Regions from separate parts of the Bacillus sp. JZ109 genome, predicted to be linked through region 4. Evidence: riboswitches for the same ligand, from Rfam matches in the RefSeq annotation. Region 4 holds a riboswitch; each other region holds the start of a gene.
What was found. Region 4 has a riboswitch for S-adenosylmethionine ahead of metK (methionine adenosyltransferase). Riboswitches for the same ligand answer to the same signal wherever they lie in the genome.
Positions count from the first base shown of each region.

Region 1: linked by a shared signal. The riboswitch ahead of mtnW (2,3-diketo-5-methylthiopentyl-1-phosphate enolase) and the one ahead of metK (methionine adenosyltransferase) in region 4 are both predicted to bind S-adenosylmethionine.
Region 2: linked by a shared signal. The riboswitch ahead of M1D94_RS15345 (bifunctional homocysteine S-methyltransferase/methylenetetrahydrofolate reductase) and the one ahead of metK (methionine adenosyltransferase) in region 4 are both predicted to bind S-adenosylmethionine.
Region 3: linked by a shared signal. The riboswitch ahead of M1D94_RS11335 (2-hydroxyacid dehydrogenase) and the one ahead of metK (methionine adenosyltransferase) in region 4 are both predicted to bind S-adenosylmethionine.

Region 1 covers NZ_CP096388.1:2,647,489-2,655,626, forward strand. Annotated here, with positions in the region: gene kinD (sporulation kinase KinD) at 1-1,516, shown strand, start outside; gene M1D94_RS13895 (hypothetical protein) at 1,544-1,975, opposite strand; gene spo0E (aspartyl-phosphate phosphatase Spo0E) at 2,061-2,318, opposite strand; gene M1D94_RS13905 (YkvA family protein) at 2,521-2,841, shown strand; gene mtnD (acireductone dioxygenase) at 2,882-3,418, opposite strand; gene M1D94_RS13915 (methylthioribulose 1-phosphate dehydratase) at 3,433-4,062, opposite strand; gene mtnX (2-hydroxy-3-keto-5-methylthiopentenyl-1-phosphate phosphatase) at 4,020-4,727, opposite strand; gene mtnW (2,3-diketo-5-methylthiopentyl-1-phosphate enolase) at 4,724-5,941, opposite strand; SAM riboswitch class I at 6,026-6,126, opposite strand; gene mtnE (methionine-glutamine aminotransferase) at 6,165-7,361, opposite strand; gene M1D94_RS13935 (carbon-nitrogen family hydrolase) at 7,456-8,138, shown strand, end outside.
Region 2 covers NZ_CP096388.1:2,899,730-2,907,867, forward strand. Annotated here, with positions in the region: gene M1D94_RS15335 (CvfB family protein) at 1-868, opposite strand, end outside; gene M1D94_RS15340 (YajQ family cyclic di-GMP-binding protein) at 967-1,458, shown strand; SAM riboswitch class I at 1,565-1,682, shown strand; gene M1D94_RS15345 (bifunctional homocysteine S-methyltransferase/methylenetetrahydrofolate reductase) at 1,772-3,610, shown strand; gene M1D94_RS15350 (GNAT family N-acetyltransferase) at 3,701-4,150, shown strand; gene M1D94_RS15355 (GNAT family N-acetyltransferase) at 4,156-5,004, shown strand; gene M1D94_RS15360 (MFS transporter) at 5,116-6,384, shown strand; gene M1D94_RS15365 (mandelate racemase/muconate lactonizing enzyme family protein) at 6,393-7,508, shown strand; gene M1D94_RS15370 (YitT family protein) at 7,604-8,138, shown strand, end outside.
Region 3 covers NZ_CP096388.1:2,106,958-2,115,095, forward strand. Annotated here, with positions in the region: gene M1D94_RS11320 (sugar porter family MFS transporter) at 1-754, shown strand, start outside; gene M1D94_RS11325 (hypothetical protein) at 832-1,152, opposite strand; gene M1D94_RS11330 (molybdopterin oxidoreductase family protein) at 1,220-3,262, opposite strand; SAM riboswitch class I at 3,410-3,501, shown strand; gene M1D94_RS11335 (2-hydroxyacid dehydrogenase) at 3,598-4,620, shown strand; gene M1D94_RS11340 (FGGY-family carbohydrate kinase) at 4,638-6,101, shown strand; gene M1D94_RS11345 (MFS transporter) at 6,195-7,439, shown strand; gene M1D94_RS11350 (MarR family winged helix-turn-helix transcriptional regulator) at 7,836-8,138, shown strand, end outside.
Region 4 covers NZ_CP096388.1:1,109,302-1,117,439, forward strand. Annotated here, with positions in the region: gene M1D94_RS05700 (ABC transporter substrate-binding protein) at 1-65, opposite strand, end outside; gene M1D94_RS05705 (alpha/beta hydrolase family protein) at 217-990, shown strand; gene M1D94_RS05710 (DUF2584 domain-containing protein) at 1,042-1,284, shown strand; gene pckA (phosphoenolpyruvate carboxykinase (ATP)) at 1,323-2,906, opposite strand; SAM riboswitch class I at 3,103-3,241, shown strand; gene metK (methionine adenosyltransferase) at 3,409-4,611, shown strand; gene asnB (asparagine synthase (glutamine-hydrolyzing)) at 4,761-6,659, shown strand; gene alaP (alanine permease AlaP) at 6,795-8,138, shown strand, end outside.

The DNA.
Region 1 (8,138 bases), 1.5 Mb from region 4:
GGAGCGATGCAAATTGAAAATACTAAAAGGCGCCTGCGGGAGAGTCAAACTTTATATCATACTGGTCGTGATTCCGGCAATCGTCATCAGCTTTTTCGTATATGAAAAAGAAAAAGATACAATAGCTGCAGAACATAAACAAGAAGCAAGTGTCCTGCTAAACCTTCACCGCAACAAAATCAATTATTTAATCGGAGAAACAATGGCGAGAATGACCTCCTTGTCCATCGCCATCGACAGACCGGTTGATATAAAGAAAATGCAGTCAATTTTGGAAAAGACCTTTGATTCAGAGCCGAGATTTTCCGGTCTCTATTTTCTCAATGCCAAAGGAGACGTCACCGCAAGCACAACCGAATTAAAAACGAAAGTAAACCTGGCCGACAGATCTTTTTTTACAAAAGCAAAGGAAACTAAAAAGACAGTCATTTCAGATAGTTATTCTAGCAGAATTACTGGTCAGCCAATTTTCACAATTTGTGTGCCTGTTTTGGACTCAAAACGTAATGTGACAGATTATCTTGTCGCAGCAATTCAAATTGATTATTTGAAAAATCTCATTAACTTACTAAGCCCTGATGTTTATATTGAAGTTGTGAACCAAGACGGGAAAATGATTTTTGCGAGCGGACAAGCCTCTCATGCAGAGGATCAGAAACCTGTCAGCGGATATCTGGATGATATCAGCTGGAATATGAAAGTCTATCCGAACCCGGTCACAATAGAAGAACTGTCGAAAAGCCTTGTGCTTCCGCTTTCATGTATTATTGTTCTGCTGAATATCCTTTTTATTCTCGTGCTGTATTATTTGCTGAAGCGGCAGACCCAGCTGGAGCGCTCAGAAAACGAGGCGCAAAAATTAGAGCTGATCGGGACGCTTGCTGCCAGCACAGCCCATGAAATCCGTAACCCCCTCACCGGGATAAGCGGCTTTATTCAGCTGTTGCAAAAGAAATATAAAGGTGAGGAAGATCAGCTTTACTTCTCCATTATCGAACAGGAGATAAAACGCATCAATCAAATAGTGAGTGAGTTTCTTGTTCTCGGCAAGCCGACAGCTGAAAAATGGGAGCTGAACTCACTTCAGGACATTATCGGAGAAATTATGCCGATCATTTATTCTGAGGGCAATCTATACAATGTTGAAGTCGAATTACAGTATTTAACCGAGCAGCCCTTACTCGTAAAATGTACAAAAGATCATATTAAACAAGTGATTTTAAATGTAGCAAAAAATGGCCTCGAGTCAATGCCTGAAGGAGGCAAACTGACAATCTCCCTAGGAGCTTTAGATAAAAAAGCCATAATCAAAGTTGTGGATAACGGTGAAGGGATTTCTCAGGAAATGCTGGATCACATCTTCCTTCCCTTTGTTACTTCTAAAGAAAAAGGAACCGGTCTCGGCCTTGTTGTTTGTAAACGGATCGTGCTGATGTACGGAGGCTCTATTCATATTGAAAGTGAAGTGCGAAGAGGCACAGAGGTGACAATCACCCTCCCCGTATCCGCATCATAGCCCCCCTGACCATGTCAGGAGGGTTTTTTATCTTCGTGATCGGGCATTGCCATTCGATTTGCTTGCTGGTCTTCCAGAAAAAAGGATTTTGATGAAACGCAACAGCATTTTCAAAAGCAAAAAAAACATAAAAAATACTAAAAAACCCTTTATACCTTCCGTGGCATCTAAAAACTCCATATTCCCTCTACCCGTCACCTTTTGCTGAATCTCAATCGCAAATACGATGACAATGATGACTGTAACAGTATAGATAAAGGACAAGGCGGTCATACTCCATTTAGAAAGCCATGTAAACACAGCGTGAGTGACGCCGAAAAAGAATATGCCAAAAATGCCGATCACCCAAAAATGCATTTCTTTGTCAGTTAAATGAATGCCAAATATTCCGCATAAGGAAATAAAAGCATCATGAAATTGATTGACCATTTCGGTAATGAGAATCGCCAGTTCCTTCATTAGTTCCCTCTTTCATATGAATTTTTTCCAGAAAAAAAGAGCGCTTCCGAAAAGCTCTCTCTTTATATATGCATCTGATAGGCCGCTATTTATTTGCATCATATGCTGGCATAACATCTCTGCGGGGCCACAAGCCTAATTTCTTTACAAGGCCTTGAATCCCTTGGGAATGTTCGTTTTCTTGCATAAGCTGATGATATTCATTTATTAAACAATCCAGCTCCTGACTGTGCCTGATCGTGTCATGCCCTGTAAATCCCTGCTTTCTAGCGGCATCTATCATTAACTTTCTTTTTTCATCAATAGACACCAACAATCTTTCTTGTTCAGAAGAACCGCCCATTCACTTCACCCCTCGCCGCTAAGAAATAGGAAACAAGTTTGATTGGGTTATTGTGCATTATTACAGATTATACTTTATTTGTAAACATATTTTCATTAAATAAGTTAATTTTTCAGGTATAATAGATATATTGATAGGATTAGAAGAACAATACCCAGGTGAAGAATATCTTAAACACGCCGCCAGGCAGGAGGTATGCCCAATGAAGAAAAAGAAAGCAATAATGCTCGGAGCGGCAGGCGGAAAAGCGATTTTAAAGAGGAAAAACCGAAAAAAATGTATCCAGCACATTACTACTTTTTTTCAGATGCTTCGCGATTGGCGAAATGGCGACTACCCTCGTTCACAGGTTAAAACACTTTTGCTGTTAACTGCCGCAATCCTGTATATCGTCATGCCGCTCGATATCATTCCAGACGTAATCCTCGGTCTTGGATTCATTGACGATGCAGCTGTTTTAGGTTTGATTTGGACACTGATTAAAAAAGAACTGTCACAATATGAAAAGTGGCGTTTGCAATAAATATAAAAAGCCCCGTTCGATGAACGGGGCTATCTCATGCTTATTGATTCACGCTGTCTTTTTCATAAATAGGAACCCAGCCTTCAGTTGTGACAAAAATTCTCACCGCGACAACTTTGCGGTCCTCCTGAAGCGTGAAGTAATGGCGGATATTCTCAGGCACGGAGATTAAATCTCCAGGGTTTAAACGGACATCAAAAAACGTGCCGTCCTTGCCTTGAATGACAAAAATACCGTGTCCGCTTACAATAAAACGAACCTCATCGTCTGTATGGTGATGCTCTCTTTTAAAGTTTTCAAGCAGTTCATCAAGTTTCGGATTGCTGTCTGACAATGAAATAACATCCTGTGCTTTATAGCCGCGGCGGGTTGAGATATCTTTAATTTCAGTTTCGAAGGTATCAAGAATTTGCTGTTTTTCTTCTTCTGTCAGGTCATATTTCTCTGAGAGATGTTCCGGAAGCTTCGTGATATCCCATTGCTCATAAATAACCTCTTGACTGTCCAGAAAGCTTGCCACTTCCTCTTGATTTTCAATCGTTGTATTTGCCTCATCATGAATTCGAATTGTAGCCATTTCAATTCCTCCTTTTATTTAACCAGCTGATGCTGGAGTGTTTTCAATTTCAAATGGTAGCTGAACAAAAATTCATACGCTTCAAGCACTCTTTTTGCCTCAAATGCTGTTTTCCCCCAAGCCGTAATACCATGATTTCGGATCAGAACAGCTCCTGAATCTTCTGAAATCTCTTCCGCAAACAGTGCCGCTAGCGTCGGGATATGTGCCGCATTTTCTATAATCGGAACGGTCACTTCTGCGTTCTCTTCCCACAAGCCGAGTGCTTTTATAATTTCCTGGCCTTTGAATGTGATTTTCTTTTGGTCTCCGTATAACTCTGAAATCACATTATTGTTTACCGTATGGACATGCAGGCAGCATCCGGCATTGGTTTTATTGTACAAATGTGTATGCAAAAGCGTTTCTGCTGACGGTTTCAGAGAATGCCCGCTTTCAGCAGGCTCTCCGTTTTGATCGACCAGCAGAAAATCTTCAACCGTCTCTTTACGTTTATCTTTTCCGCTTGCAGTGACGAGAAATGTTAAAGGCTCATCTGTAACCTTAATTGACAGATTACCGCTAGTCGCCGGAAACCAATCTCTCTCTGCCAATTCCCGTTTTACTTCAGCGAGCTCTCGCCAGCGTTCTTGTTTTGCAGCCATTCCTGTACCTCCTTTACATTCTCAATTTCCTTTCTGATCTCATAAAAATCTTGATACGGAAGATGATTGAGGTTTTGCTCCCGGCATTCGTTTAATAAATAATCCCTTGCAAAGCATAGGTCAGACAGCTTTGCTGCCTCCACATCTGTAACCGAATCACCGATCATGATGATATATTGGTTCGGTTCAGAAAGTTCATGGATGACCGACGGCTTACAGCACCCGCATTGATTGCTGCATGTGCCCTTGCAGGAATGAGGCCAGTCAATATGGATATAGTCATTGTCAAATGAAGCATGGTTGCAATAAATGCGGTCTTTCTCCACAATGCCTTCAAGCAAAGGATATACAAAAAAGTCCATTCCACCGCTTATGACATAAAACGGAATCTCGTGCTCATTGATAAATGCTACAAATTCCCGAAAGCCTTCCCTGATTTTTGCATCTTCCAATACAAAACTTGTAATCTCTTCTTTTAAACGGCTGGGCAAAAGGCCGAACATCCGCCCGACACCTTCCTTGATCGACAGCGTTTTGGAAAGTACGCCGTCTTTTAATGCCACCCACTCTGGGGGAGCAAATGTTTTCATGATATTTATAATGTTGTCGTTCATCGTGATTGTTCCGTCAAAATCACAAATAATAAAAGGTTTTCGAGTCGTCATACGGCTTCAACCTTTCCCCATTTATCTAGCGCAAGCTTAAGATCCTTGCATTGTTCGGCTTTTTCATCAATCGGCTGGGCCTCTAGGACCGCATCAATAATGGCTCTGAACGCTCGCCCCCCGCCTTGGGCACCGTTCGGATGTCCATGTACGCCTCCTCCGGCGTTAATAATGTGGTCTATGCCGAAATCACGCATTAATAGCGGAACCATGCCGGGATGAATGCCTGCTGACGGAACAGCAAATGTTTGGTTAAAAGCATCCTCTCTCACACATTCTTCATGAATCGCCAGTGCATCTGCTCTTGGAAGCGCAACCGAACCATATGGAGACGGAAAGAGGCTGAAGTCAGCACCGCAATATCGGTTTAATTTTCCGAGTAAAAGAGCGTGAGAAAAACCGTAAAACGGAGAAGACGTAAACGCTCCGCTCACTGCTGGATGCGCCATAATCGGAACTGGGATTTCAGGATCTTCCGCAAGGCCTTGCATAACGTCCAAGCCGTAAGCGAAGACATTAAACAAAAGCGCATCCGCTCCCAACTCGGCGGCGCGTCTCGCTTTGTCTTTCAGATCAGCCGTACGTCCGGTCAAATTCACCGCATACAGCGTTTTATGTCCGGTCTGCTCATACGTTTCTTTCAATATTTGCTTTCCTTCTGCAATTCTTGTTTCAAAAGGCGCTAGACCAGTCTCAAAGAAAATTTCATCGTCTTTAATCAAGTCAACTCCGCCAAGCGCCTGCTGCCGGAGCTGTTCTTTAATATCACTCAGGTCCCTTCCGATTACGCCTTTAAATATGCTCATTAACAGCGGTCTCTCAAACTCTCCCAGCAGCTTCCGGATGCCGTATACGCCAAACTTCGGTCCCGGCAGTGCACGCTTAAATGCTTCAGAGAAGTGAAGATCGATTAATTTGATTTTTCCGTCCAGGGACAGCTTGCCAAACACTGTTGTCAGCAAAGCCGGAATATCCTGAGAGAAATTGATTTCAGGATAGGCAATTGTGATGACCGCTTGTTTTTCTGATGCAGCAGTTCCCTCTCTCTCCTCAACTTTTATCACCCGCCCCTTGTGCTTTTGCATTTGCTCCTGTTTTACAAGGGGCAGATCAGTCCAGGAGCCTACTGTCAATCCTGTTGCGATTTGTTCTGCTTTCTTCTCTGTATCGGCTCCCGGTTCGGTCAGGAGATATGTCGCTAATAACTCACTCATGCCAGAGCTCCTTTCATTTTCATCCATATCAAAAAACCTCTTCAAACTGCAATCGCGTCTAAAGAGGTTTCGTTTCTCGTCCGAATCTTATCTCTCAGCCGCTAGCTGCAAGAATTAGCACCGTGCTTTATAAGTCGGTTGCCGGGCTTCATCGGGCTCGTCCCTCTGCCTGCTCTTGATAAGAAAATATAGATTTTATAAATTATTTTGAATTATCCCATCGTTATAAGGTCTTGTCAATGCTTTTTTGGGTAAACAGGTTCAGTTTGCCAATTCGATAAGCGGCTTCCTTAAGTCTTTCTTCACTTGTTAAAAGTCCGACTCTGACGTAGCCCTCGCCATATTCACCGAAGCCGTTTCCAGCCGCAACTGCCACATTCGCTTTTTCCAGCAAAAGATCTGAGAACTGCTCAGAAGTATAGCCTTCAGGCACAGGCAGCCATGCAAAAAAAGAACCTGCGGGAGCTGTTACATCCCAGCCGATTTCCCGGCATGCCGTGATCCAAGCGTTTCTCCTGCTCTCATACCTGGCATTTTGCTCTGCCACACACGTCTGATCGGCTAACAGTGCCTCTGCTGCAGCCTCCTGAGTCGCTCTGAAAAGACTGACAAACATATGGTCTTGATAAAGATTGATCGCTTCAATGACCGAAGCGTTTCCGACGGCAAAGCCAACCCGCCATCCTGCCATATTATACGTTTTTGACAGCGTGTAAATTTCAATTCCGATATCCTTCGCACCTTCAGTCTGCAAAAAGCTTAAAGGCTTGCAGCCGTCAAATCCGACAGCGCCGTAAGCAAAATCGTGAACGACGCAGATTCCGTTTTCAGCCGCAAAACGCACGGTATCTTCAAAGAACTCGGAAGTAGCAACAGCTCCAGTCGGATTATTCGGATAATTCAAATACATCAATTTCGCCTGTTCCCTTATTTCAGCGGTTATGCTGCTGTAATCAGGGAGAAACGCCCTGTCCTTTACGAGCGGCATCATTTCCATCTTTGCTTTTGCAAGTGTGACACCCGACCAGTAATCAGGATAACCCGGATCGGGAACTAAAATCGTATCACCGGGATTCAACAAGCATTGCGGGAGCTCGACTAAACCGGCTTTTCCGCCGAATAATACAGCGACTTCGGTTTCCGGATCCAGATCAATGCCGTATTCTCTTTTGTAAAATGCAGCAGCCGCTGACTTCAGACGGTATGAGCCGCGAAAAGACGAATATTTATGATTCTCAGGATCAGCGACAGCTCGTTTCATCTCCTCAACAATATGCTCAGGAGTCGGCTGATCTGGATTTCCCTGTCCTAGATTGATAACGTCATGTCCTTCTGCGAGCTTTCGGTTCACTTTCTGCACCAGAGAAGCGAAGAATTGTTTAGGCAATTCCTTCAATACATGAGACTGTTCAAATTTCATCTATTCTCACCTTCTAAAAAAATCTTGAAATGATAGTCCATCATCATATATGGTTAAATGAAAAAAGTAAAGAAAAATTTGGGGTGTTAAAAAGATGAAATGGACGATATCTTGTCTTCAATTTGATATTTCATACGGCAAACCTTCGGAAAATATAAAAAAGGCTGAATTTTTCATCGGAAAAGAAAGCAAACATGCTGATGTTCTTGTTCTGCCTGAATTATGGACGACCGGATATGATCTGGCCAATCTTGATGAACTCGCTGACGAAGACGGCCGCTCCGCTCAGAGCTGGCTGAAGAAAACGGCAAAAAAACATGGTGTTCATATTGTCGCCGGGTCGGTCGCTGTCAGGAAGAATTCTGATGTTTATAATACAATGTACATCGCGGATAAGGAAGGGCAAATCATTAAAGAGTACAGAAAAGCCCATCTTTTTCAGCTGATGGATGAGCATCTGTATTTATCAGCCGGTTCCGAAGACGGATACTTTGAGCTTGACGGCGTCAAAAGCTCAGGATTGATCTGTTACGATATCCGTTTTCCGGAATGGATCAGAAAACATACGACAAAAGGCGCCAACGTGCTGTTTATTTCTGCGGAATGGCCTCTTCCCCGCCTTGATCATTGGAAAAGCCTGCTTATTGCGCGGGCCATTGAAAATCAATGCTTTGTCGCAGCCTGCAATTGTACCGGTTCAAATCCGGATAATGAATTTGCAGGACATAGCCTGATTATTGATCCATGGGGGCGTGTACTTGCTGAAGGCGGTCGGGA
Region 2 (8,138 bases), 1.8 Mb from region 4:
CCTGATACACTTTTCCGTTTTTCATCAAATGGCCCAGTGCGCGTTTAAAGGCGGCTTTGCTCATATTAAAACGTTCTCTGATATCATCAGGCTGGCTTTTGTCACTGTACGGCATGGCACCGTTTCTCGTTCTCATATACGTTAGAATGCACTCAGCATCAACTGACATTGCATCCTGTTTTCTTGGAAGCAGCGACAAGTTGACTGAACCGTCTTCTTTCACTTGAATCACCCGGCCTGTGACTCTTGAACCGAGTCTTGGCTCCTCTTTTCTTTCTGACGGGTGAATAAAACAGCGGATACCGTCATCCGTGATCACGAATGAACCCGATGCGATCAGCCTGTACACCGTACCTGTCAGCTCTTTATTCATCAGATCTTCTGAAGCGTCGGTAAACAGTTCGCTGATGATATCTTCCGGCGCTGGTTTCGCAAACATGCGCCCCCGGTTCGTCACCTTCAGCATACAGTAAAGTTTGTCCCCTTTTTGCGGCCAGACATCTTCGTACGGCGGCAAATGCTCAGTTGCGACTAGTGCGTCCTTCGATAAACCGACATCAACGAAAACGCCCATATCTTCCACTTTATCCACCACTTCAACCCAGCCATATTCATCCGCGCTGATGACCGGAATTTTCATCGTGGCCGCAAGCCTTTCCTGCTGGTCTACGTATATAAAGACTTCTACTTCGTCTCTGTCCTCGATATCCTCAGTCATTTCACTGTTATGTAAGAGAATCGTATCTTCCCCATCGGTTAAAAAGTAACCGAAGTCGGTTTGGTGATCTATACTCAAGGTTAATTGCTGCCCTGGTCTCATGCTATCGTCCTTCCTGTTCCGCTTATTCTCTGCGGATTTTGTTAACATTTTTTCCAATCATCACAAATTGATTCTTTGTTCTGTTGGAAGTTTCTCTTTATTCTACTATAATCAACACATAAGTTAAATGTTATGGAGGTTTTCATATGGCAAAAGAAAGTTCATTTGATATTGTATCCAAGGTGGAATTGCCTGAAGTGCAAAACGCAATCCAAATTGCACTGAAGGAAATCAGTACCCGATATGACTTTAAAGGCAGCAAAAGCGACATTTCTTTAGATAAAGAGGAGCTTATCCTCGTTTCCGATGACGAATTCAAATTAAGCCAGCTGAAAGATGTGCTGGTCAGCAAATTGATTAAACGAAACGTACCGACAAAAAACATTGAGTACGGCAAGGTTGAAAACGCGTCAGGCGGAACGGTGCGCCAGCGTGCAAAGCTTGTTCAAGGCATTGACAAGGACAACGCAAAAAAAATCAATACGATCATCAAAAACTCCGGACTGAAAGTAAAGTCTCAGGTGCAGGATGATCAAGTGCGTGTCACCGGAAAAAACAAAGATGACCTGCAGCAGATTATCTCAGCTGTACGGGGAGCAGATCTGCCAATTGACGTTCAATTTATAAATTTCAGATAAATTTTCTGATTCCTATTGATTATTGTCTTTATTTTCGGTAAATTTGGAGAAAGGGAAAAACGCCAGGTATCTTTTGGCACTTCCTGACACGAAAATTTCATATCCGTTCTTATCAAGAGAAGCAGAGGGACTGGCCCGACGAAGCTTCAGCAACCGGTGTAATGGCGATCAGCCATGACCAAGGTGCTAAATCCAGCAAGCTCGAACAGCTTGGAAGATAAGAAGAGACAAAATCACTGACAAAGTCTTCTTCTTAAGAGGACTTTTTTTATTTCTCTTTTTTCCTTGCTGATGTGAATAAAGGAGGCAGACAATGGGACTTTTAGAAGATTTGCAAAGACAGGTGTTAATCGGTGACGGCGCCATGGGGACACTCCTCTACTCCTATGGCATTGACAGGTGTTTTGAGGAGCTCAATATTTCAAAGCCGGAGGAAATTCAGCGCATACATAAAGCGTACGTTGAAGCGGGAGCCAACATTATTCAAACGAATACGTACGGGGCCAACTATATTAAATTATCCAGACACGGGCTTGAGGATGACATCAAAAAAATGAATCAGGAGGCCGTAAAGATCGCGCGGGCTTCAGCAGGCGATGCATACGTGCTTGGAACGATGGGCGGCATACGGACATTTAATAAAAACGCGTACAGTCTTGACGAAATTAAGCGCAGCTTCCGCGAGCAGTTGTATCTGCTGCTGCATGAAGAGCCGGATGGCTTGCTGTTAGAAACATATTATGATTTGGAAGAAGCCCGTGAAGTGCTGAAAATCGCGCGCAAAGAGACTGATCTTCCGATTATGCTCAATGTCTCCATGCACGAGCAAGGCGTATTGCAGGACGGAACGCCGCTTTCTGACGCATTGCGCTCGATTGCGGATCTCGGAGCTGATATCGTCGGCATTAACTGCCGCCTCGGCCCTTATCACATGATTGAAGCGCTCAGCGAAGTGCCGATTTTTGATGACGTCTTCTTATCCGTTTATCCGAACAGCAGTCTTCCTTCGCTTGAAGAGGGACGGCTCGTCTATGAAACAGACGACACGTATTTTCAAAACAGCGCGTCAGAATTCCGTAAGCAAGGCGCGCGGATTATCGGCGGCTGCTGCGGCACAACGCCGAATCACATCAGGGCGATGGCGGAAGCAGTTGGCGGACTAGCTCCGATTACAGAAAAAGAAGTCAAAACCCGGGCGAAAGAATTCATTTCTGTTCATCACGAGCGAACCGAGCCCGGCCTGGATGAGATCGCGGCGAAAAAACGCTCTATTATCGTAGAACTGGATCCGCCGAAAAAACTGAGCTTTGACAAATTTCTGTCCGCTGCTGCTGAATTAAAAGAAGCGGGAATCGATGCCCTGACACTCGCCGACAATTCTCTGGCGACCCCGCGGATCAGCAATGTTGCCTGCGGCGCTCTCATCAAGCAGCAGCTCGATATGCGTTCCCTTGTCCATATTACGTGCCGTGACCGTAACATTATCGGCTTACAGTCACATTTAATGGGCCTTGATACGTTAGGGCTGAATGACGTGCTTGCTATTACAGGTGACCCTTCTAAAATTGGGGATTTTCCTGGTGCGACGTCTGTATATGATTTAACATCTTTTGATTTAATCAGGCTGATCAAACAATTCAATGAAGGTCTGTCTCTGTCTGGAAAACCGCTCGGCAAGAAAACGAATTTCTCAGTTGCCGCCGCATTTAATCCTAACGTCCGCCATCTGGATAAAGCGGTAAAACGGCTTGAGAAAAAAATAGATTGCGGCGCAGATTATTTTGTTTCTCAGCCTGTCTATTCCGAGCAGCAGCTTGTCGATATCCATAACGAAACAAAACATCTGAAGACGCCGATCTATATCGGCATCATGCCGCTGACAAGCAGCCGGAATGCCGAATTCATCCATAATGAAATTCCCGGCATTAAGCTGTCTGATACGATTCGCGAAAAAATGGCCCATGCCGGTGAAGATAAAGAAAAGCAAAAGGCGGAAGGCCTTGCGATTGCACGCTCCCTGCTGGATACGGCATGCGAGCTGTTTAACGGCATCTACTTGATAACGCCTTTCCTCAGATCTGACTTAACCGCCGAGCTCACTTCCTATATTCAGCAAAAAGATGAGCAGCGCCAAAATATCTTTTTGCATTAATCCCTTAAAAGACTGTCTGATCCAATCGGGCGGTCTTTTTCAACGGGATTCGTGTTACGATATAGAAAAACAGTCATGAGGAGGAACATTATGCTCGAAGTCAAAACCATTTCCGCGGAAGATACATATGAAATCCGGCACCGCATTCTGCGTCCCCATCAATCCATTGAACAATGCAAATATGAAGAGGATCATGCAAAAGGCTCCTTTCATCTCGGCGCATTTTTTGAAGGAAAGCTGATCAGCATCGCTTCTTTTTCCCCGCAAAATCAGCCATTAATAACAGAATCCCCAGCATATCGGCTGAGAGGCATGGCAACGCTTGAAGGATATCGCGATCAAAAAGGCGGGAGCACGCTGATCAAACACGCGGAAGAGAAACTGGCAAAGAACGGCGTTCAGGCAGTCTGGTGCAATGCCAGAAGCCAGGTGAAAGGCTACTATTCAAAGCTTGGGTGGGAAGTACTCGGCGAACCGTTTGAGATTCCCGGCATAGGCACTCATATCATCATGTATAAAAAACTCGAAACAAGCAGGTGATCTGTATGAGGGTAATCGATAAGCTGATTAAGCTTCATGAAGAACATATCCCTAGTCTATTGCGGCTTTGCAGGCAAGCCGGGTGGCCGGATTACGGCGAACAAGAGCTGGCACTGCTTGTCCAGCAAGGACGCTTTTTCGGCTATCAAAATGTCAGCGGTGATATTATTTCCTGCATCGGCTTGTTTTTGTTTGGCCGGCTTGCTTCTATCGGCCTCGTGATCGTGGACAAAGAATATCAACGGCTCGGTCTCGGCCGGCGTATGGTAAACGCCTGTATCCCCCAAGCGGGTGAAAACACCGCCATCAGGCTTTGCGCCACAAAAGAAGGTTTGCCGCTTTATGAAAAAGCAGGTTTTCATACGGCAGGTTCAGTGCGAAAGTACAGCTGTCACAGTTTTCAACCTTATACAAAAAAGCTTGATGCTGAACTGACATCCTTTAGAGAACAAGACTTTCACGACTTAACCGCGGCGGATCTGGAAGCCTTTGGCGGAGATCGATCAAATCTTTTGCAGCAGCTTATTTCTGCTTCATGCGAATGTATCATCGCCAGAAATCATGACGGACAGCTAATTGGCTACGGACTTTCTGTACAGACACCGGCCAATTTGAAATTCGGCCCTATCATCGCTGCATCATCAGATGTTGCAGCACAAATAATTAACAGGCTGGCGGCCGGCAAACAAGGGCCGATGCGAATCGATATACCGAGTGAACACACGTCTCTGCATGACAGCCTGATAGAAATGGGATTTCGTAAAGATGATGAACCTCCGCTTTTGTTTTATCAGAAAAAAGCGCCTATTCAAAATGGACACTTATATGCTTTGATTTCACAGGCTCTCGGTTAACCCTCTTTTTTCCCGAACAGGTATCTTCTGTTCGGTTTTTTGCTGTCTGATCGCTGAATAAACGAAGCCATCAGGGACATTCTAAGCAGAAGAAAAGGAGTGTGCTCTGAGATGGAATCATCAAAACAAAATAACGGAATGACGGTTGTAGCAATCGGTTCAATCCCTTTAATATTAACCCTAGGAAACTCGATGCTTATTCCGATTTTGCCAAAAATGAAATCTGAACTTCATTTATCACAATTTCAAGTCAGTCTCGTGATCACAGTATTTTCCTTGATTGCAGCTTTTGCGATTCCGATTGTCGGTTATCTCGCAGACCGATTCTCAAGGAAAGTCATCATTATTCCCTGCTTAATTTTGTATGGTGCCGGCGGTTTGTTAGCCGGGTTTGCGGCAGGTTTTTTTGACAATGCCTATCCTTGGGTCATGGCAGGACGAGCGTTACAGGGAATCGGGGCAGCCGGAACCGGCCCAATTGCCATGGCACTGACGGGAGATCTGTTTAAAGGCGCCCAGGAGAGCAAGGTGCTCGGCCTTGTTGAAGCTTCAAACGGCATGGGGAAAGTGCTATCGCCGATCATTGGCTCGCTGATCGCCCTGCTTGTCTGGTATGGCGCGTTTTTTGCCTTTCCTGTGTTTTGTATCATTTCGATCGTACTGACTTGGATTTTTATTAAAGAAAAGAAAAAGGAAAAAGAACCGCCACCAATCGGAAAATATGCAAAAGGGCTGTTAAGTGTCTTTAAACACGAAGGCAGATGGCTGTTTACCGCTTATTTAGCAGGTGCGACCTGTTTGTTTACTTTATTCGGCATCCTGTTTTATCTCTCAGATGTTCTTGAAAAAACATACGACACCGACGGCGTGAAGAAAGGCTTGATTTTAGCGATCCCGCTTTTGGTTATGTGTGTGACGTCCTATACAACAGGAAGCAAAATCGGGCAAAAGCAATCGTTAATGAAAAAGCTGATCGTACTTGGATTGGCGTTCATGACCGTATCCTACGCGGCACTGTCATTCATTGAAAATCTTGTCCTTTTTATCAGTGTTCTTGTACTGAGCAGTATAGGCTCAGGTCTTGTCCTTCCTTGTGTGAACAGTTTTATTACCGGGGCTGTCGGCAAAGAAAGACGGGGATTTGTCACCTCGCTGTACGGCTCTGTACGTTTCTTAGGGGTAGCGATCGGTCCTCCGATTTTCGGCCGCCTGATGCAATGGTCCAGACCCGGCATGTTTTTAAGCATCGCGGGATTGACTCTCGTTGTCGGGATTCTTGTGATGATGCTCATCCATGTGAAGCAAAACAATGAAGAAACAAAAGAAAAAGAAGACCCTAAAATGGCTGGCAATCGGCTCCAGCCCGCTGAGGAAAGGTAGCACCCAGTTTGAAAATTGTACGGATTGAAACCTTTCCGCTATTTCACCGATTAGAAAAGCCATACGGAGATGCCAATGGGTTTAAACGATATCGGACTTGTTATCTCATTAGGATTATCACCGAAAGCGGGATAGACGGCTGGGGAGAATGCGTTGATTGGCTCCCTGCTCTCCATGTCGGTTTTACGAAGCGGATCATCCCGTTTCTATTGGGAAAACAGGCCGGCAGCCGCCTGTCATTAGTGCGCACGATTCAAAAATGGCACCAGCGGGCGGCCTCCGCTGTAAGCATGGCGCTGACAGAGATTGCAGCCAAAGCTGCGGATTGTTCGGTTTGCGAATTATGGGGCGGGCGATACAGAGAGGAGATTCCTGTGTACGCGTCTTTTCAATCGTACTCAGACTCCCCGCAATGGATCAGCCGCTCAGTCTCCAATGTTGAAGCCCAGTTGAAAAAAGGGTTTGAGCAAATCAAAGTCAAAATTGGCGGGACTTCATTCAAGGAGGATGTCCGGCACATCAATGCGCTGCAGCATACAGCAGGCAGCTCCATTACGATGATTCTGGACGCAAACCAAAGCTACGATGCCGCTGCGGCTTTTAAATGGGAGCGCTATTTCTCCGAATGGACGAACATTGGCTGGCTTGAGGAGCCTTTGCCCTTTGATCACCCGCAGGATTACGCTATGCTTCGAAGCCGTTTGTCTGTTCCTGTTGCCGGTGGAGAAAACATGAAAGGCCCGGCGCAATATGTGCCTCTCCTTTCACAGCGCTGTTTGGATATCATTCAGCCCGATGTCATGCATGTCAACGGAATTGATGAGTTTCGGGACTGCCTCCAGCTCGCGCGTTATTTCGGCGTCAGAGCATCCGCCCATGCATATGACGGATCGCTCTCACGACTCTATGCTTTATTTGCACAAGCCTGTCTGCCCCCATGGTCTAAAATGAAGAACGATCACATTGAACCGATCGAGTGGGACGTCATGGAGAATCCTTTTACAGATCTCGTCAGCCTGCAGCCTTCAAAAGGAATGGTCCACATCCCGAAAGGAAAAGGCATTGGAACAGAGATCAATATGGAGATCGTCAATCGCTACAAGTGGGATGGCTCAGCATATTAAGCTGGGCCATTTCTTTATTTTGAGACATAAATAATGGACAGCCTCATAAAATGAAAACAGCGGACAAGTCTTTTCATAAAGGAGCAAATGACTTAATGGCTGAACTGCTGATGAAAGCAAAACTTACGTTTATGATTGTCGTAGGCGGCGTACTACAGGGACTCGGCATGTCCTTGTTTTTATTTCCGCATGATATTCCAACAGGCGGTGCAGCAGGTATTGCGGTGCTATTGCATTATCTGTTTCAAATCCCCCACGGATTTTCAGTGTGGGCTGTGAATGTATCAATGCTTTTTACCGCTTTAAAATGGCTGGAGATGAGAACATTCACCGGCACCCTCGCTTCTATCACCGTCACCTCTGTCTCGGTATTGATCTTTGATGCGGTTTTTCCGGATATCACATCTAATCTGTGGCTTGATCTGGCAAGCGGCGCAGTGTTATTGGGACTCGGCATCGGACTTTTATACAAATATAAAATTTCAAACGGAGGGTTCGGAGCACTTGCTCTGATGATTTCTATCTACCGCGGTGGGAATCCCGGAACGATCCTGCTCATCATGAATTGCATCATTTTTATGGTCACCGCGTCTATTATTGACTGGGGCATCGTCATTCAAGCCCTCATAT
Region 3 (8,138 bases), 1.0 Mb from region 4:
CAAAGCTGAGCTGACTGAAATCAAAGCTTCAATCAATCGAGAGACTGAAATAAATCGGGCGACACTGAAAGACTTGTCAGTCCCATGGATTCGCCGACTTGTAGGTCTTGGAATAGGAATCGCTGTAGTGCAGCAAATAACCGGTGTTAACTCCATTATGTTCTATGGCACGCAAATTTTGCAGAAAGCTGGTTTTGCCAGAGACGCAGCACTTGTCGCAAACATTGGAAATGGCGTTATTTCAGTGATAGCCTGTACATTCGGCATCTGGATTGTAGGTAAAGTCGGGAGGCGGCCTCTTCTCCTTACAGGACTTGCAGGCACAACAGCTTCTATTTTGCTTATAGCGATTTGTTCCATCACACTTCAAGGAACTCCCGTGCTGCCGTTTATCGTGATTGGCCTGACAATTACGTTCCTGGCTTTTCAGCAGTCAGCGGTATCCGTGGTTACGTGGCTCATGATTTCAGAAATATTCCCGCTCAGATTGCGAGGGCTCGGAATGGGGATTTCAGTGTTTTTCCTTTGGATGATGAATTTTCTTATCGGCTTAACGTTTCCTGTGTTACTAGATCAATTGGGGATGTCGTCAACGTTCTTCGTCTTCGTTGTTCTGGGGGCTTCTGCGATTCTTTACGTGAAAAAGTATCTGCCGGAAACAAAAGGTCGTACTCTAGAAGAGCTTGAAAACGACTTTAGAAGCAATCAAGGTGTTCGAAAAGCATCATCGGGCAAAGGAGAAATAAATATGTAAACGCTCTCTTTTATTATGATTAAAAAGGCGTTGCTTTTGAAGCAAGCCTTTACTTTCAAATGTTTTCCATTAAACAACTAGCAAATCCCGTTTTTCTTAATACTAACTTCATCCTGTTGCTTTTTGACTAATGCAAATATCCATTCTATTAAACTTTGTTTTTGCACATACTTTTTCCCGTTGATTTTAATGTAAGGCAGGTCTGTCATGTCTCCGGCTAACTGTTTTGCCTCAGTTGTCGTTATTCCTAAAAAATGTCCGATGTAAAAGTAAATATCTCGTTCTTTTATAAGCAAGGTATCACTTTTTTCATATGCTTTTGGATGGTTCATCTGCTTTAAGCCTTCACCGATAAAATATCCAGCCAAAGCAATACCAATTCCTAAAAAAACGTCCATGTGTATGCCTCCATTATGTCGATGTTATGTTATACGGGCTTGGCATACTAGGGGTTTCATTATTTTTTCAAACCTTTTCAATCTGCACGCGTCCTGAAAAAAAGGTGGCGCCGCCGCCCATATCGGACAATCGGTCTGGGGTTAGCGCGTTTACAAGCTGTTTTTTTCCTTGTTCATCCGCCCATAATCCTTGGCTGACAACGACACCTGGCAGCACTTGTTCTCCAACTGCAGCGGTCAGCTGGCATTCTCCCCGGCTGTTCCAAATTCGTACAGGTGCCCCATCAACGATTCCGAGCTCTTCAGCATCTTTTGTGTTGATAAAGAGCTTTGGCGTCTTTTCAAGCTTGATGTGTTTTTCATTATTGGAAAATGTTGAGTTTAAGAAATTATGGTTTGGCCCCGGAACATACATAAACGGATGTTCATTATCGGTTACAAGAGGTGTATATGTCGGTAAAGCAGGGAAGCCGTCTTGTTTCATTTGTTCTGAATATAATTCTATTTTTCCGCTTGGCGTTGGAAGTTCGCCCGGAAACAGTCGCTTTTCGCGTTTCGCTTTCATAAATGAATGCTTAGCAAGTGCATCGTAATCAATCTCTGCCAAATGTGGATTATCTGGATGGTCAAGCGCCTGGCGGATTAATTCTTCATCTGAATCTTTAAGCTCCTGGTCTGTGAATCCCATGGCTTCAGCCAGTAATCGGAAAACCTCAGTGTTAGACTTGCTTTCCCCATATCTCTCAATCACCGGCTGCTGAAGCTGAATGTAATGGTGCCAGTAGGAGGTGTAAAAATCAGTATTTTCAAAAGCGGATGTTGCAGGCAGTACAATGTCCGCATATGCAGCCGTTTCCGTTAAAAACAAATCATGAACCACAGTAAACAAGTCTTCCCGCAGTAATCCATGTCTGACTTTGTTTGCTTCGGGCGCGACGACGGCAGGGTTCGTTCCGTAAATAAATAGAGAGCGAATCGGCGGGTCTGTTTCCAAAAGCACCCTGCCAAGCTGATTCATATTAAACGACCTCGGGGTGCGCCCTTTCAATAAGTCGGGCCGCTGCAAGGCATTTGTGTTATATTCTAAAATTCCGCTGTTATGCTTAATTGCGCCGCCCCCTGTGTGCAGCCATTGGCCGGTAATCGCCGGAAGACAGGCAATCGTCCTTACAATCATCCCGCCGTTATCGTGATGCTGGGGTCCGTTTCCGATTCTGATAAAAGAAGGGGAGGTTTTCCCGTACATTTTTGCCAGTCGGTAAATATCTTCGGTACTGACACCGGTGATCGTCGATACCTTTTCAGGATCATATTGTTTCACGTGTTCACGGAGCTCTTCATAGCCAACCGTGTACTCGGACAGAAATGCTTCATCATGAAGGTTTTCTTTAAATAAAATGTGCATGATGCCAAGAGCAAGTGCACTGTCGGTTCCCGGTTTTATTGGGATAAACCAATCTGCAAGACGTCCTGTTTGATTTTTATGCACATCGATCACGACAATTTTGGCACCTTGTTTTCGCGCTTTTTGGGCGATCGTAATTTGGTGCATATTTGTGCTGACCGCGTTGATTCCCCAAAAAATAAATAGTTTTGTATGAACGGTTTCCTCAGGATCGATTCCCGCGCTTATGCCCATTGTATATTTATAGCCTTCAGATCCCGCTTTGCTGCAAATCGTCCGTTCAAGCTGGCTTGACCCCATGCGGTAAAAAAAGCGGCGGTCCATTCCTTCAGCTGTCAATTTCCCCATATTTCCGTAAAAGCTGTAAGGAAGTATGCTTTCAGCTCCCTCTGCATCAATCAGCTGTTTCCAGCGGGAGGTGATCGTATCGATTGCCTCTTCCCAGGAAATCGGTTCAAATATCGCTTGGCCTTTCGCACCTGTTCGTTTGAGCGGTGTAGTCAGCCGCTTTTCATCATATATGCGCTCCGTCATATTCCGGACTTTGTTGCATATGTTTCCGGCTGTGACAGGATGATCAGGGTCTCCTTGCATTTTTACGATTTTCCCGTCTTTTTTATGTATTAACAATCCGCACTGATCCGGGCAGTCCAGCGAGCAAACGGATTTGAAAATGCCGTTTTGTTGTGTGGCAAAAGATTTCATGGCCCAGTTCCTCTCTCTAGTTAGATATTTTGTAAGAATTATAACATTTCGGATGATAACGTCAATTCTGAAAAAAGAGATTGACATCAATCTGAGACTTCTTTATGATAAACGTATTCTTCATTCTGAAAATTACATACTCAACATTTTCTATCCAGAGAGGTGGAGGGACTGGCCCTATGAAACCTCGGCAACATTATTGTGCCAATTCCAGCAAGCGTCAGCTTGAAAGATAGGAAAGCAAGGTTTATACCGGCGTCTGCCTGTAACAGAGCGCGCCTATATATGAATCTCTTTCCATCTGCGGAAAGAGATTTTTTTTATGAAAAAATACGATGAAAAGGATGTTTTGCACCATGACGGTTTTGGTTACAGCACCGTACAACGAAGAAGGACGAAAAGAGCTAGAAAACTTGTTTGACTCAGTTGCTTATCAATCTTGGAAGGAACAAGGCCGGGCATATCGGGAGGATGAACTCATTCAGCTGCTAAAAGCAACAAATGCGACAGGCTTGATTACTGAACTTGATCAGGTAACAGACAGCGTATTTGCTTCTGTTCCCGAACTTTCATTTGTCGGTGTTTGCAGGGGAATGCCCTCCAATGTGGATGTGGCAGCTGCCTCAAAAAGAGGCATACCTGTTTTTTATACACCAGGGCGGAATGCACAAGCCGTTGCTGAAATGTTTATTGGAAATGTGATTTCCTTTCTGCGCCATACCAGCGCCTCGAATCAATGGCTGAAGGATGGAAAGTGGAACAGTGATTACCTGCAGGCTTATGTCAAATTTAAAGGAAATGAATTAACAGGAAAAACGGTTGGCATGATTGGGTTCGGGGCGGTTGGTCAAAGGATTGCAAAACTGCTGACTGCGTTTGACTGTAAAATAAAGTATTACGATCCATTCATTCAAGACGATCATCCGCTGTATGAAAAAGTATCTCTTAAAACGGTGTTTTCAGACAGTGATATCGTTTCTGTCCATCTGCCTCGTACTGAGGAAACACTTGGACTTATTGATCGGAAGTATTTTGATCTGATGAAACAGAGTGCGATTTTCGTCAATACTTCAAGAGCAGTTGTTGTAAACCGTGAAGATCTTTTATCTGTATTAAAAGAACATAAAATCAGAGGTGCGATATTAGACGTTTTTTATCATGAACCTCCAGAGGAATCAGATTATGAATTGATTTCATTGCCTAATGTTCTGGCAACACCGCATCTCGCTGGAGCAACATTTGAAGTGGAGGATCATCACGTGACGATACTGAATAAAGCCCTCAAAAAGTGGAAGGGTGAAAAAACTCTTAATATTCCGACAATGTATAACAAGGACGAACTGAAAACAGGGGTATAAGAAAGGAGGCTAACAGAATGAAAAAACAAAAAGGCTATCTCGTTTTTGATATTGGCACAGGCAATGCGAGGGTAGCGGTCGTGAGTGTAACTGGCAGTGTTCTAACAGTTGAACGGGAGGACATCGTGTATTCCACAGAGACGCTTTACCCGGACAGCCGTTATTTTTCTCCTCAGGTGCTGTGGAAGCAGGTGATGAATTTGGCAAAACGTGTGCTATCCCGTTCGTGTGATATTGACATCATTGGTTTGACATCGACGAGTCAAAGACAGGGGATTGTTCTGATCGATCAAAACGGCGATTCTTTTCTTGGGCTGCCGAACATCGATAACCGCGGTCGAGAGTGGGAGGCGAGCATTCCCGATCGGGAAGAGATATACAGCCGCACAGGCCGCCTGCCAACCGCACTTTTTTCCGCGCTCAAGCTTTATGGATTAAAACAGCGCCAGCCCTCTTTATGGGAAAAGACTGCAAGCTTTACTAGCATCAGTGATTGGGTGACGTACCAACTGAGCGGAATATTAACATATGAACCATCACAGGCAACAGAAACCCTGCTGTTTGATGTGAAGCAAAACACTTGGTCAGAAGAGATGTGCGACATATTCGGCTTTTCTCCATCTATCCTTCCGCCTCTTGTAAGAGCGGGAACAGCAATTGGAACGATAGCAAATGAATATGCATCCGAATTAGGCCTTTCAATAGATGCTAAGGTTATAGCAGGGGGCGGGGATACACAGCTAGCTGTCAAAAGCACCGGAGCTGGACTTGAGGACATTGTCATTGTATCAGGGACAACAACGCCAATAACCAAAATTACTGCGGATCATGGCGACACAAAACATAAAGCCTGGCTGAACTGTCATACGGATCAAGGGCATTGGCTTGTGGAAACGAATCCGGGAATTACCGGCTTGAATTATCAAAAATTAAAACAGATTTTTTATCCGAATGAAACGTACGAAGTAATGGAGGAGGAGATTTCTGCACTTGCAAAAGAAGACCATGCATGTGTAGCGGCTCTCGGCTCTTATTTATCGGCTGAAAAGAATGCGTTAACGAGAGGCGGTTTTCTTTTTGATGCCCCGCTGTCAGCACATTTAAAGAGGGCACATTTTGTACGTGCAGCGCTAGAAGAGATCGCATTTTCAATTAAATGGAACTTTGACATTTTAACAGAGGTTACTCCGTTTGAACGTGACTATGTTTGGGTGTGCGGAGGGGGATTCCAAAGCAAAGCGCTCACTCAATATATCGCGGATCTTCTTCAAAAAAAGGTCTATGTCCAAGAGGGATATCATCAGGCATCTGTTGTTGGAGCTGCAGTCATTTGCAATGAAACCTTTCAATTAACGGAGGAGATGTCAGCAAATGTCCGGGTGATCGAACCGAAGGACTGTCAGACAGAATTGGCTTTATATGAGAAATGGAAGCAAACACAGCGCTTTTTTTCAGGTTCAGAAAGCAAAGTATTGATTTAAGGCGGCATTTTTGCTGTTTTGAGGAATCATTTAATTTTCAACTTTAATAAGGTAATACGGTAATGAATATAAGCATCTAAGGAGGAGACAGATATGTTGGATAAAATAGGAATACCGAAGCGGCTTGCCTGGGGATTTTTAGGGGTTGTTTTGTTTATGATGGGAGATGGCCTTGAACAAGGCTGGCTCAGTCCTTTTTTGATCGAAAACGGGCTCACCGTTCAGCAGTCCGCTTCCATTTTTAGTATATACGGAATTGCGCTTGCCATAGCTTCCTGGTTTTCGGGTGTATGTCTCGAAGCATTTGGCGCAAAACGAACGATGTTTATGGGGCTGTTGTTTTATGTGATCGGTACAGCTGCTTTTATCGTATTTGGATTTGAACAGCTGAACCTGCCAGTGATGTATGTGACTTACTTCGTAAAAGGGTTAGGTTACCCGCTTTTTGCTTACTCTTTCTTGACATGGGTCATTTACAGAACACCGCAAAGCAAACTGAGCACTGCTGTCGGCTGGTTTTGGATTGCATATTGCCTCGGCATGTTTGTGTTCGGCGCTTGGTACTCAAGCTACGCGATCAAAGCGTTCGGTTATTTGAATACGCTTTGGAGCTCTATTTTCTGGGTATGTCTCGGTGCATTTTTTGCATTGTTTATCAATAAAGACCGTTTTGAAAAGAAGAAAAGAAAAAGATCAGAAACAGCCGAGGAGCTTTTAAAAGGGGTTACGATTCTATTTACAAATCCGCGCGTGCTTACAGGCGGAATCATCAGAATCATCAACAGCATTGGTACATATGGTTTTCCAGTCTTTTTGCCGATGCACATGGCCCAGCATGGAATTTCAACCAATGTGTGGCTGCAAATTTGGGGAACGATTTTCCTGGGGAACATTGTGTTTAACCTTATCTTTGGTATTGTCGGCGATAAATTCGGCTGGAAAAATACTGTTATTTGGTTCGGCGGAGTCGGCTGCGGCATTTTCACCCTCTTATTATACTACGCACCTGTTTTCTCCGGCGGAAGCTTAGCGGTTGTCAGCGTGATCGGCTTTATTTGGGGCGGTTTGCTGGCAGGCTATGTGCCGATTGGTGCAATTGTGCCGACGGTGGCAGGAAAAGATAAAGGGGCAGCCATGTCTGTATTAAATTTGGCTGCAGGTTTATCAGCGTTTGTCGGCCCCGCACTCGCTTGGCTGTTCATTGGTCTCGTCGGCGCGCAAGGTGTCGTCTGGATCTTTGCGGCCCTTTACCTTGCAAGTGCGGTCTTGACGAAATGTATTCATATACCTGAGGAAAAAGCAGTTAAGGAGGAAACATCTCCTCAATATGCATCTTAATTAGAAAGCGCCCATTTTCCGGGGCGCTTTTTATCATTTGTTCAGCAATGTAAGGATTTCCGATACGGAATGACGCAAAAATGATTGATCTGAACGGGATTTCACCATCACAGTCAGCCGATAAGAAACAGAAAATAAGTCTGAGCCGTTTGTTCCACGTTAATTTCACGTCTTAGCTCGTCATGAATGTTCACTCAAAACAGATTCATAACGCTTTATTCTTCATTGAATTCTCGATGACGAGCCATCAACATTACCTCTTTCTGAATCGATCAGTATATTACTATTCTATGAATAATCGAGGGATTCTAAAGAAAAATAGACAACATATTGACAATATAATGAGAAATGTTATGATGAATAGACAATAAGTTGTCTATTTGAGGAGGGAACATCGTGGATTATTCTAAGGAACTGAAAGATTTATTTTTAATGCAACAGTCTTATGCTACACTTTTTTCCACTTTAAACAAAATTCAATCACGTGGAGACGATTATTATGAAAGCTTAACGTCGAGGCAATTTATGACAATGGTTGCCATACTGCATTTACCGGAAGAGGAAACGACATTCAACAACATTGCAAAAAAATTAGGCACATCAAAACAAAACATCAACAGACTTGTCAGCGGTATTGAAAAAAGAGGTTATGTCATCACTGTACCAAGTAAACACGACAAGCGTGCAGTTAATGTGAAG
Region 4 (8,138 bases):
GCCAGGGCGAACATCAGAAAGATACTGCCGACACAGGCGAAGCTCAGCCTTAACCATCTGTTCACATAGACAACCTCCTTATTTCGCATCAAGTTAATATCCTTTTTTGCTTTACATATCGTATGATGGGTATAAAAATGTGTGAATGCCTAACCAGGTTCTCCGGATGTAATTTTGGAGTAAGGAAAGCATATAGAAAAAAAGGAGGCGGCTGTTTTGATTGTAGAGAAAAGAAGATTTCCGTCGCCAAGCCAGCATGTGCGTTTGTATACGATCTGCTATCTGTCAAATGGATTACGGGTTAAGGGGCTTCTGGCTGAGCCGGCGGAACCCGGACAATATGACGGATTTTTATATTTGCGCGGCGGGATTAAAAGCGTGGGCATGGTTCGGCCGGGCCGGATTATCCAGTTTGCATCCCAAGGGTTTGTGGTGTTTGCTCCTTTTTACAGAGGAAATCAAGGAGGAGAAGGCAATGAGGATTTTGCCGGAGAAGACAGGGAGGATGCATTTTCTGCTTTTCGCCTGCTTCAGCAGCACCCAAATGTCAAGAAGGATAGAATCCACATCTTCGGTTTTTCCCGCGGCGGAATTATGGGAATGCTCACTGCGATCGAAATGGGCGGGCAGGCAGCTTCATTTGTTTCCTGGGGAGGCGTCAGTGATATGATTCTTACATACGAGGAGCGGCAGGATTTGCGGCGAATGATGAAAAGAGTCATCGGCGGAACACCGAAAAAGGTGCCTGAGGAATATCAATGGAGGACACCGTTTGACCAAGTAAATAAAATTCAGGCACCCGTGCTGTTAATCCATGGAGAAAAAGACCAAAATGTTTCGATTCAGCATTCCTATTTATTTGAAGAGAAGCTAAAACAACTGCATAAGCCGGTGGAGACGTGGTACTACAGTACATTCACACATTATTTCCCGCCAAAAGAAAACCGGCGTATCGTGCGGCAGCTCACACAATGGATGAAAAACCGCTGACAGTGAAATATGTTATGATAAAGAAAAAAGAGAACGAAAGGGGATTTCACTTTGGGAATGCCTGTTGAATTTAATACACTGATTGTGACAAAAGGAAAAGAAGTTCGCATAGATGAAAATATATTCACGTTAGAGAAGGACGGATACCGAGTATATCCGATGGAGATTCCAATGGATGTACGCAAAACAAAGTTTGGCGAAAAGTCAGGCACAGCTGAAGTGCAGAAGCTTCAATGGGAAGAAGGCCGGACCATCATTACATACAAGCTGACTTCTTTGCATTCCGTCAATTAAAACAAGCCAAGAGCATAATTGCTCTTGGCTTTTGTTTTTTATACGAGAGGGCCGCCTGCCTGGGCGATGGCATCGGTATGTGCGAACTTTTTAAAGTTCTCTTTGAATTCATTTGCAAGGTAGACTGCTTTTTCTTTGTATTCTTCCTTGTTGGTCCACGTATTTTCAGGCTGAAGGATATGATCAGGAACGCCAGGAACATGTGCCGGAATGTGCAGGCCGAAAATATCGTCAGTTATCATTTCAGCATCCTCTAATTTACCTTCAATCGCTGCTTTGACCATTGCTCTAGTGTAAGAAAGCTTCATTCGTTCGCCTGTGCCGTAGCCGCCCCCGGTCCAGCCGGTATTGACTAAGAAAACGTCTGCGCCGTGTTCATCGATCTTTTTGCCGAGCATCTCAGCATAGACGTGAGCAGGAAGCGGCAGGAAAGGTGAGCCGAAGCATGTAGAGAACGTCGTTTCAGGAGACGTTACACCACGTTCGGTTCCGGCAAGCTTACTCGTGTAACCGCTCAAGAAATGGTACATGGCCTGCTCCTTCGTTAGTTTGCTGATCGGCGGCAGGACTCCGAATGCATCAGCCGTCAAAAATACAATTGCTGACGGATGGCCGGCCATGCTTGGAGTCACGATGTTGTCAATCATATGAATCGGGTAAGCTGCCCGCGTGTTTTCAGTATAGAAGGAATCATCATAATTGGCTTCGCGTGTATCTTCGTCAACAACGACATTTTCGAGAACAGACCCGAAACGGATCGCGTTAAAGATTTGCGGTTCCTTTTCCTCGCTTAAATGAATGCACTTAGCGTAGCACCCGCCTTCAATATTAAAGACGCCTGTATCAGACCAGCCATGTTCATCGTCACCGATCAGCTTGCGGTCAGCATCTGCCGACAGGGTGGTCTTGCCTGTTCCTGACAGTCCGAAGAAAAGGGCGACATCGCCTTTTTCACCGACATTGGCGGAGCAGTGCATAGATAAAATATCTCTTTCAGGCAGCAGGAAATTCATAATGGAGAAAATGGACTTCTTCATTTCACCGGCATACTCAGTTCCGCCGATTAAAATTGTCCGCTTTTCGAAAGAGACAATAATAAACGTTTCGGAATGAGTGCCGTCTGTTTTTGGATCCGCTTTGAAATGCGGAGCAGAAAGAATGGTGAACGGCTGCTCAACTGTTTTCTTATCATTTCCTTCCGGACGGATAAACAGCTGCCGAGCAAATAAATTGTGCCATGCGAACTCATTTACGACAGTGATCGGCAGCCTGTATTTCTCGTCTGCTCCGGCAAATCCTTCGAAAACAAACAGCTCATCTCGCTCCTTTAAATAGCTGACAACTTTCGTGTACAGCCGCTCAAACGCTTCTTCTGAAATCGGCTGATTCACCGGGCCCCAATCGATCTTATTTTTCGTGCTTTCTTCCTCCACGATGAATTTATCTTTAGGTGAGCGTCCTGTGTAAGCGCCTGTAGTCGCGCGAACAGCACCTGTGGATGTTAAAATGCCTTCGTTTCGGGAGAGGACTTTTTCTGTTAGCTGTGCTGCAGATAAATTATGACGCACATTTGGACATGTTAATAAGGCTTGTAAATCAGCGGTCAAATCAACTGAGTTCATATGAAACCTTCCTTTATCGTTTTTTGTGTTTTGCTAATTGTGAATTAGTATAACATATATTTTCAAATAGTCTATACTATTTATTATTTTTTGTGTGTGCATTTCCATTGTTTTCCCTCAATATAGGTGCCTATTTCTTCTGAATCATATTGACATTGCAAACCCTTTTACGATAAGATATTTCATTGAGCGGATACTCTTATCCCGAGCTGGCGGAGGGACAGGCCCTATGAAGCCCAGCAACCGGTTTCTCTGTTATTTATTATGTTCAACTGAGTGAGACAACCAAGGTGCTAACCTGTTGCAAGGTTGTATGATTCCTTGAGCGATAAGAGTGAAAGGCACAAAGACCAAACCCTTTCCTCGATGGAAAAGGTTTTTTTATTTCATAAATATGCCAATTAACATTCTCTAATATAACTGTACATTGTATAAGAGGGAGCGAGTTCCGTATCATATATACAAGGTCTTTCGGGAGGCCTTGTGCAGGAGGAAGCAAATCATGAGTAAAAATCGTCGTTTATTTACATCAGAATCTGTTACGGAGGGGCATCCGGATAAAATCTGTGACCAGATTTCTGACAGCATTTTAGATGAAATTTTAAAGAAAGACCCTAACGCGCGTGTTGCTTGTGAAACATCTGTGACAACAGGTTTGGTTCTTGTAAGCGGAGAGATCACAACTTCTACGTATGTTGACATTCCGAAAACGGTTCGCCAAACCATTAAAGAAATCGGATACACACGTGCAAAATACGGATTTGATGCGGAAACTTGTGCGGTTTTAACATCAATTGATGAGCAGTCTGCTGATATCGCGATGGGCGTAGATCAAGCGCTTGAAGCCCGTGAAGGCACAATGAGCGACGAAGAAATTGAAGCGATTGGTGCGGGTGACCAAGGATTAATGTTCGGTTATGCGTGCAACGAAACGAAAGAGCTTATGCCTCTTCCAATTTCACTTGCCCATAAATTAGCCCGCCGCCTAAGTGAAGTCCGTAAAGAAGATATTCTTCCGTACCTTCGCCCTGACGGCAAAACACAGGTAACGGTTGAGTACGATGAAAATAACAAACCAGTCCGCATTGACGCGATTGTTATTTCAACTCAGCATCATCCTGAAATTACACTTGAGCAAATTCAGCGCAACATTAAAGAACATGTCATCAATCCGGTTGTTCCTGAAGAGCTGATTGATGAAGAAACAAAATATTTCATCAACCCTACAGGACGTTTCGTAATCGGAGGCCCTCAAGGGGATGCGGGACTTACAGGACGCAAAATCATCGTTGATACGTACGGCGGCTATGCACGCCACGGCGGAGGCGCGTTCTCAGGTAAGGATGCGACGAAGGTAGACCGTTCTGCAGCTTATGCGGCAAGATACGTTGCGAAAAACATCGTTGCGGCTGAGCTTGCTGATTCTTGCGAAGTACAGCTTGCTTACGCGATCGGTGTTGCACAGCCTGTGTCAATCTCAATCAACACATTCGGTTCCGGAAAAGCTTCTGAGGAAAAACTGATTGAAGTTGTTCGCAATAACTTTGATTTACGACCTGCCGGCATTATCAAAATGCTTGATTTGCGCCGTCCGATCTACAAACAAACTGCTGCGTACGGCCACTTTGGACGTCACGATGTTGACCTTCCATGGGAGCGCACAGACAAAGCGGAGCAGTTGCGTAAAGAAGCGTTAGGAGAATAATTTTATAGCCGCTTACTGGTTAAGCGGCTTTCCCTTTTTTATCGTTGTATTCATGTTTATTTTTTTACATAACTGTGAAACCAAATACTATTCACAGCGTCTATAAATAGGGGTTCAATGATGACAATTTTAATTATGGAGGCAATACTATGTGTGGATTTGTCGGGGTTTTTAACAAGCATCCGTTAGCTCAAACCGCTGATCAAGAAGAACTAATCAAACAAATGAACCAAATGATCGTTCACCGCGGTCCTGACAGTGATGGATATTTCCATGATGAGCACGTCGGCTTCGGATTCAGACGGCTCAGCATTATTGATGTAGAAAATGGCGGACAGCCTTTATCATATGAAGATGAAACATATTGGATTATCTTTAACGGAGAAATCTATAACTATATTGAACTGAGAGAAGAGCTTGAAGCAAAGGGGTACACATTCAACACGGATTCGGACACAGAGGTTCTTCTTGCGACTTACCGTCACTATAAAGAAGAAGCGGCGTCCAAACTGCGCGGTATGTTTGCCTTTCTGATTTGGAATAAAAACGATCATGTGCTTTATGGGGCAAGAGATCCATTCGGCATTAAACCGTTGTACTACACAACGATCAATGATCAGGTTTATTTTGCCTCAGAGAGAAAAAGTTTAATGGTTGCTCAGAATGATATTGAAATAGATAAAGAGGCATTGCAGCAGTACATGTCTTTCCAATTTGTTCCTGAACCAAGCACGCTTGATGCCCATGTGAAAAAAGTAGAGCCGGGTTCACAATTCACAATCCGCCCGGACGGCGATATCACATTCAAAACGTATTTCAAAGCGAACTTCAAGCCGGTTCAGACTGAAGAAGACAAGCTTGTGAAAGAAGTCCGAGACGCGATCTATGACTCTGTAAACGTTCATATGAGAAGTGACGTTCCTGTCGGTTCGTTCCTGTCTGGCGGGATTGATTCTTCCTTTATTGTGTCTGTTGCGAAGGAATTTCATCCAAGCTTAAAAACATTCTCTGTCGGCTTTGAACAGCAGGGCTTCAGTGAGGTTGATGTAGCGAAAGAAACGGCAGCGGCGCTGGGCATCGAAAATATCAGCAAAGTCATTTCGCCTGAGGAATACATGAATGAGCTTCCGAAGATCGTATGGCATTTTGATGACCCGCTAGCTGACCCGGCAGCGATTCCGTTGTACTTTGTTGCAAAAGAAGCGAAAAAACATGTTACGGTTGCTTTATCAGGTGAAGGAGCGGATGAGCTCTTCGGCGGATATAACATTTACCGTGAACCGCTTTCGCTTAAACCGTTTGAACGGATTCCGTCCGGCTTGAAAAAGATGCTTCTGCACGTTGCTGCCGTTATGCCTGAAGGTATGAGAGGAAAGAGCCTGCTTGAGCGCGGCTGTACTCCGCTTCAAGATCGTTATATCGGTAACGCGAAAATCTTTGAAGAGTCTGTCAAAAAGCAGCTGTTGAAGCATTATAATCCGAACCTTTCATATCGCGATGTGACGAAGACTTACTTTACGGAAAGCAGCTCGTACAGCGATATCAATAAAATGCAGTATGTCGATATCCACACTTGGATGCGCGGCGACATTTTGTTAAAGGCGGATAAAATGACGATGGCGAATTCTTTGGAACTGCGTGTGCCGTTCTTGGATAAAGTCGTATTCGACGTCGCTTCAAAAATTCCTGATGAGCTGAAAACGAAGAACGGCACGACGAAGTATCTTCTTCGCAAAGCCGCTGAAGGAATTGTGCCTGAGCATGTATTAAACCGCAAAAAGCTCGGTTTCCCTGTACCGATCCGTCATTGGCTGAAAAACGAAATGAACGAATGGGTGCGGAATATTATTCAAGAAAGCCAAACGGATGCTTATATCCATAAGGATTATGTCCTTCAGCTTCTTGAAGACCATTGTGCGGACAAGGCTGATAACAGCCGTAAAATCTGGACTGTACTGATCTTTATGATCTGGCACAGCATCAATATTGAAAAACGGTATATGCCTGAAGAGCTGAGCCATCAGCCTAAAGAAGTCATCTTTGTGTAACAGACAACAAGGCTTTCGAGTAGTCGAAAGCCTTGTTGTTATCCTTTTATTTCTCCATCATCATTGATTTACCCAATCCGTACGGAATATTCAGAAAAATGATATAATGATATTTTTTTCTAGGGGAGAAGAAGCATGCAAAAACAAAAACAAGAGCTGCACCGCGGACTCGAAGAAAGGCATATTTCTTTAATGTCTTTAGGAGCTGCTATAGGAGTAGGGTTGTTCCTCGGCTCCGCATCAGCTATTCAATTAGCAGGGCCTGGTATTTTGGTAGCGTATGCCGCAAGCGGCCTGGTCATGTTTTTTATTATGAGAGCGCTTGGGGAAATGGCCATTCAAAAACCGGTCGCAGGCTCCTTCAGCAGGTATGCGCGTGATTATTTGGGACCGCTTGCAGGCTATTTAACAGGGTGGAACTACTGGTTTTTATGGGTTGTCACCTGTATGGCCGAAATTACTGCTGTCGGTATTTATATGGGGTTCTGGTTTCCTGACGTGCCAAACTGGATTTGGGCATTATCGGCGCTGGTCATTATGACGGGTGTTAATTTCCTGGCTGTCAAAGCTTACGGTGAGTTGGAATTTTGGTTCGCATTGATTAAAATTGTTGCGATCTTATCCATGATTGCTGTCGGTTTATTGATGATTATTGCAGGAGTCGGCAATGGGGGCATTGCCACTGGAATCAGCAATTTGTGGAACAACGGAGGATTTTTCCCTCATGGTTTAAAAGGGGTTCTATTGTCTCTTCAAATGGTCATGTTCGCCTATTTAGGGATTGAAATGATCGGGGTGACGGCTGGCGAAGTAAAAAACCCGCAAAAATCGTTAGCCAAAGCAATCGATACAGTATTTTGGAGGATTTTGATTTTTTATGTAGGCGCTTTATTTGTCATTATGTCTATTTATCCGTGGCAGGAAATTGGCTCTCAAGGAAGTCCATTTGTTCTCACATTTCAAAAAGTGGGCATTCCATCGGCCGCAGGTATCATTAACTTTGTCGTGTTGACTGCCGCGCTGTCTTCATGCAACAGCGGTATTTTCAGCACAGGACGGATGCTGTTTAACTTGGCGGAACAGAAAGAGGCGCCACAAGCATACGGTCAGCTGACGAAAGGCGGCATCCCGGGTAAAGCTGTTCTGGCTTCAGCGGGCGCTTTATTAGTCGGAGTGCTGTTAAACTATGTTGTCCCTGCGAAGGTATTTACTTGGGTTACAAGTATTGCGACCTTCGGAGCGATTTGGACGTGGGCAATCATTTTGCTTTCTCAAATAAAATACAGGAAAAGTTTGAAGCCGGAAGAAAAGAAACAATTAAAGTACAAAATGCCTTTATTTCCGTTTACGTCTTATGTGTCATTGGCATTTCTAGCATTCGTCGTCATTCTTATGGCTTACAGCCCTGATACAAGAGTAGCCGTGATTATCGGGCCGATATGGTTTCTCATCTTGCTGGCTGTGTACTATGGAAAAGGG